2 regions of the Shewanella sp. 10N.286.51.B2 genome follow, and region 1 is predicted to be linked to the other one. Evidence: predicted binding sites of a transcription regulator. Region 1 holds the regulator's gene; the other holds the start of a gene.
The links. Region 1 encodes MetJ, which represses methionine synthesis genes. Its sites were predicted from a motif close to TAGACGTCTAGACGTCTA; they were not measured.
Positions count from the first base shown of each region.

Region 2: msrA (peptide-methionine (S)-S-oxide reductase MsrA) is a predicted target of MetJ. The motif match lies at 1,718-1,735, and genes of this name have one in related genera.

Region 1 covers NZ_JBFRKH010000054.1:118,512-121,703, reverse strand. The annotation lists gene AB4140_RS14920 (conjugal transfer protein TraF) at 1-955, shown strand, start outside; gene AB4140_RS14915 (sulfite exporter TauE/SafE family protein) at 1,017-1,757, opposite strand; gene metJ (met regulon transcriptional regulator MetJ) at 1,908-2,222, opposite strand; gene metB (cystathionine gamma-synthase) at 2,430-3,192, shown strand, end outside.
Region 2 covers NZ_JBFRKH010000104.1:9,411-12,602, reverse strand. The annotation lists gene trxB (thioredoxin-disulfide reductase) at 116-1,069, opposite strand; gene msrA (peptide-methionine (S)-S-oxide reductase MsrA) at 1,226-1,705, opposite strand; gene astE (succinylglutamate desuccinylase) at 1,879-2,910, shown strand; gene AB4140_RS19425 (thiamine pyrophosphate-dependent dehydrogenase E1 component subunit alpha) at 3,060-3,192, shown strand, end outside.

The sequences.
Region 1 (3,192 bases):
GCTTGATAAGTTTGACTCACTACAAGACAGTTTTGATGACTTAGAAACGGCCATAAACGGCAATGATACTGATGATATTGCTGGTTTTCGTGATGATTTAGTTATTAATTTAAATGCCCTCAACGGCACTAACGCCTCGGTATCAGCCGCAATTGGCGCAGCATTAGTATTGCCAACTCAAACCGTGCCAATGGCGCTATTTTCCAAAAGTCACCTTGACGCTATGGGCGTTGCTGATATTGCTCAAGGTGATATTGATATGCTGACTAATCTCGATCCCGCCAACCCTCCTGCAGATCTCACTGACTTAGACTCTCAAGGCATTGTATTAGCCGCCGGAGTCACAGATTTTGGGGTGGCGTTAAGCTTTCCACTATCTATAGTTAACATGCCTGTAAAAGTTGGGATTTCACCTAAGTTTCAACGCATTGATACCTATCATTACAGTGCCAGTGCCAATAACTTTGATGTCGATGATTTTGATGATGATAAATATCGAAATGATGACAGCTTATTTAACCTTGATCTTGGGGTGGCTATTGAGCCAACAGAAAGCTTAACCTTAGGGCTGTCTGCTCGTAATTTATTCAGTAAAAAAATAACCACAGTTGAAGCTCAAGGACGGACATTTGAATACCAAATTGAGCCGTTAGTCACAGTGGGAGCTGCTTATGATTGGTCCAGAGTCACCTTAACCACGGATATTGATCTGGTGGAGCAAAGCCGTTTTAGCGAGTTTGATGCGGTGCAGTATTGGCGAGTGGGCGGTGAAGTTAAAGCCACTGACTGGCTGTTTTTACGCATGGGCTACCGCCATGACTTAAAAGATAATAGCGTAGATATTTACTCTTTCGGCACCGGCTTTGCCATCGGCCAAGCCTTTAAGCTGGATATGAGCGGCAGCTATGGTGATGATGCCATTGGCGCTGTGCTGCAAACTTCTTATCACTTTTAAGCGTTATCATTTTTAGCTGTCATCATTGTTGCATTTATATCTGCCACAAAAAGATGATCGACTAGCCTGCTGATAATTCAATTAACGACTTAAGGGTTAGCAATAATGCACTTAAGCTACATAACACCATAGTGGCGATGCGAGTCTTATTTTTATCAACCTTATTGGTTAGCTTTCCTGCGGCAATATTTCCGAGTATGACAGATGGCAATAGCATCAATGACAACCACAGATGCTTTTCTTCCACTAAGCCTGCAAGCATTAAAATAATCAGTGCGATCATTGAGCTGAAAACAAAAAAGATCGATAGCGCGGCTCTAAACTGCGGCGCATCTTTACCGGCTAATAAAATCGCTAATGGTGGCCCACCAATGGCGGCAATATTTCCAAATACCCCCGACAAGACACCTGCAATAAATAGCGAAAGCCGATTTACTGGCGCTGTGATCTTAAAAATACTCAGCAACACCGCTGCGCCGACAATAAAGGCAATGGCTAACCCCAGTACTGCTTGGGGGGCAAACAGTAATAAACCTGCGCCCATAAAGCCACCAGGTATTCGCCCCAGCAGCGCATATTGCAGCCCATTAAACTCCAGTTGAGTACGTTCACGCAATAAGGTCAATAAGGCGATGGAAAAACCCATCATAATCACAGGGGCTGGGACTAATTGTGGGTCGATGATATAGAGAAGTGGACTGGCAACAACCGCAAGCCCAAAACCGATAAGGCCTTGGGTTAATGCGCCTAGAAAAATGATAACCGATGCAAGCATCAAGGTCTGCGGATCGATAAATTCCATTGTCGACTCTTTAGGCGCAATACTGCAACTCACTCTCAGCTTGAGAGCTCGATGCGTTAAATGACGAGCAGTGTTTGATTAATTGAGCAGGCTTATGCTTTAGCGCAAGTACTTTAGCGCAAGTACTTCAGCGCTAGTCGCTAGCTTGACTTAATCAAGATCTTCCCACTCAATTCCCATGGCATCCATCAAAGCTTTTGCTTCAGATGGGATGCTATCAGGCCCTTCTTTTGATAAGTCACCGTCATTTGGCAGTGGTTGTCCAGTGTAGGCATGCAAAAATGCTTCACACAGTAGTTCACTATTGGTTGCATGACGTAAGTTATTAACCTGGCGGCGGGTACGTTCATCAGTCAATACTTTTAAAACTTTTAAAGGTATGGATACCGTGATTTTTTTAACTTGTTCATTTTTTTTGCCATGTTCGGCATATGGGCTGATATAGTCGCCATTCCATTCAGTCATTAACTCACCTTTATACGATAGATTCGTGGCAGATTTTAACCGCTAAATAATAACAGTCAAATTATTGCGGTTATTCTATAACGAATGGAAATAGATTTCTTTATGTTTAGACGTCTAAACGGCTGATTTGTATTGACGATGTGACTTAGCTTAGGTACATTTAGCCATCTAGACATCTCTTTAGTGTGTATTCTTTAGGAGTTTACAATGAGCAAACATCGCGCAGCTACGCTAGCAGTACGCCAAGGTATCGAGTCAGATACCCAATACGGCGCTGTAGTCCCGCCGATTTATCTATCAACAAACTATTCTTTTGATGGGCATAAAAACCCTAGAGAGTTTGATTATAGTCGTTCAGGAAACCCGACGCGCTGCGTGTTAGGTGAAGCCATTGCCAAACTTGAACATGGCGCTACTGGGGTGGTTACTTGTACCGGTATGGCTGCGATTACCTTGGTCACTAGTTTATTAGGCCCCGATGATTTACTGATTGTGCCTCACGATTGTTATGGCGGTAGTTACCGTTTGTTCACAAATCTTGCCAACAAAGGCCAATTTAAATTACTGGTGATTGATCAAACAGATGAGCAAGCACTCAGTGATGCGATTGCTCAGAAACCTAAAATGGTGTGGTTAGAAACGCCGTCAAACCCATTATTACGTGTTGTTGATATCAAAGCTATTGCTGAGCAAAGCCATAAAGTCGATGCCTTAGTTGTGGTTGATAACACCTTTTTATCGCCAATTTTGCAACAGCCATTAGAGCTAGGCGCTGATATCGTCATGCATTCCACCACCAAATACATCAATGGTCATAGTGACGTTGTAGGTGGCGCTGTGGTGGCAAAAGACCCTGAACTGGGTGAGTTACTACACTGGTGGTCAAACACCTTAGGGCTAACAGGCTCGGCTTTTGATAGTTACCTAACCTTACGTGGCATTCGTACTTTAGCTGTACGTATTCGCGAGC
Region 2 (3,192 bases), on a different contig from region 1:
CACCTGTGTTATTCACATCGATAAAATACAAACAATAAAAAAGCCATCACAATAATGGATGGCTTGTCGCTACTAGCTCACTATGTGTAAACTAGTAGATTACAAAGTGACGATTCTACTTTTGTGCGTCTAAGTAACGCTCGGCATCTAACGCAGCCATACAACCTGATCCTGCTGAAGTAATAGCTTGACGATAATGTTGATCCATTACGTCACCACAAGCATAAATGCCTTCAACACTTGTCTGAGTTGCGTTACCTTGAAGGCCACTGTTGACGGTAATGTAACCGTAGTTCATATCAAGTTGACCGTCAAAAATACCGGTGTTTGGGCTATGACCAATCGCAATGAAAACGCCAGCAACCTCTAAATCTGAAATTGACTCATCTTTAGTGCTTTTCATTTTAAGACCGGTAACACCCATGTTGTCACCGACGACTTCATCAAGAGTTTGATCTAAGTGTAGGATGATATTGCCATTAGCAACTTTATCCATCAGACGGTTGATCAGGATCTTTTCTGATCGGAAAGAATCACGACGGTGGATTAAATGCACCTCAGAAGCAATATTACTTAAATAAAGCGCTTCTTCAACAGCAGTGTTACCACCACCAACTACAGCCACTTTTTGGTTACGATAAAAGAAACCATCACAGGTAGCACAGGCTGATACACCACGGCCCATAAATGCTTCTTCAGATGGAAGGCCTAAATATTTGGCAGATGCACCAGTTGCAATGATTAATGCGTCACAAGTAAACTCACCATTGTCTCCTTTTAATCGGTAAGGGCGCTGGCTAAAATCAACTTCATTAATATGATCAAAGATAATTTCAGTATCAAACTTTTCAGCATGTTCTTGCATTCTTGCCATTAATGCTGGACCGGTTAAGCCATTAGCATCGCCTGGCCAGTTTTCAACTTCAGTAGTCGTAGTCAGTTGACCACCTTGTTGCATCCCAGTGATCATGACAGGCTTCAAATTTGCACGTGCTGCGTAAACTGCAGCAGTATAACCAGCAGGGCCAGAACCTAAAATTAACAGGTTAATATGACGAGCTTGACTCATTTTTTTATTTCTCCATTACATGCTTTAAGCAATTTGCATGGATTGTAGGGAATTTACAGGGTGGGGTAAAGTAGCGATTGCTCCAAGATATAGATTGAGGCAATCGATACCGTACACAAAAGACACCAAGGACTTATCGCATTAGACTTTTACATGCTAATAACTAATATGACAACTTGGTAAGCCATTCTTTTCTAGATAGTTTTGGTGGTATTCTTCCGCCGGATGAAAGGTTTGAACCGGTACAATTTCAGTTACAATTTGTCGTAATCCCCATTTACCACTTTGAATTAGCAACAATTTAGATTGCTCTGCTAATAATTTTTGTTCTTGGCTGTGGAAAAAAATAGTGCTTCGATATTGGCTGCCAATATCACCACCTTGCATATTTAGAGTGGTTGGATTGTGGTTTTGCCAAAAAACGGTCAACAACTCTTCATAGCTAACGATATGTTCGTCAAACTCAACCTGTACCACTTCTGCATGGCCCGTTACGCCCGCTTTCACTTGCTCGTAGGTCTGAAATTTGTCATTTCCCCCCATATAACCGCATTGTGCTGCAACTACACCATTTATTTGTTTAAAAAAATATTCAACGCCCCAAAAACAGCCTGCACCAAAAGTTGCTATAGTCATACGATACCCGTAAAGAAGTCTAGATGGCTAAAAGTATATTTATTCTAATAAATAATGCAAGCAAAGATTTACACTCTGTTAAATGTTACTTAACGTTAGCTTCCCCTAAATGTGATAGAATCCGACTACCGTTTGAAACCATTCAATATTTAAAGCCGCATCAAGGAGTCAGCGTGTTTCAACAATTAATGGATGACAAAGATTTTTTAGCATTTACGTTAACTAACATTAATAACAAGGTGCCAGAACAGCGCTTTGAATTGTCAAATAAAACAACAGTTACGATTTTAGATAACGGGATTATTTGTTTTAATCCAGCTCAAGGGTCGACTAAAGACATTGTTTTATCTTGTGCCATACATGGTAACGAAACAGCACCTATTGAAATCTGTAACGAACTCATAAATAATTTATTAAAAGAAACAATCGTTACAAAACAAAGAGTCCTGTTTATAATTGGCAATCCAGATTCCATACTCAGCCAAACACGCTTTGTAGAAGAGAATATGAATCGTTTGTTCAGTGGGGCACATTCTTCCGGTTTAGGTTTATCAAATAAAGAAAGAGTTAGAGCAAAAAAATTAGAGGAATATGTAGCTAATTTTTATCTTCAAAATAATAGCTCACAACGAATACATTACGACTTACACACCGCGATAAAGCCGTCTAAACATGAGAAATTTGCGATTTATCCTTACAGGCCTGGACGTAGCTTTAGTGCTGATCAAATTATGTTTTTAGCGGGTTGTGATGTTGACACCATTTTATTCCATCATGAACCTACCACTACTTTTAGCTATTATTCATCAGAACAATTCAAAGCCGATGCATTTACAGTCGAACTGGGTAAAGTGATGCCTTTTGGCGAGAATGATATGTTAAAATTTGCCAATACTAAAAAGATGCTTTTGCAGTTGATAACTCAACAACAAGTTGAACTAGCTCCTTTTGATAAAGACAAACTTCACTTATATAAAGTGTCTCGTTCCATTAACAAGCAGTTTGATGATTTCAAATTCACCTTTGATAAGACAACGGTAAATTTTTCTGGGTTCAAGCAAAATCATGTATTAGCAACGGAAGGTGACACTGAGATTAAGGTCATTTATCCATACGAAGCTATCGTTTTTCCTAATGAAAATGTACCTGTGGGCCAACGTACAGTATTATGTTTAGTGCCAGCACCTAATGAAGACATTCAATAAGTTGTAAAGCTAAATATACATTATATATGACAGGATATTCACTAAGTGGAATGAACATTAGTTGATAGTAAGTTTACGTTAACGTAATGTTCGTTCGCATATAATAAATTACGCTTTATTTTTAAGGCTACAAATAACAAGAGCACAATATGAGCAACGCAACACTGACTAATGAAACAGTGCATCGTGTCAGCTTCTTAGACAAAGCTTCATTGCACATTCCTATTTTAAAAATTCTACAAGCTGATGGCACAACTTACGAAAATGCCGTCATGCCCGTTA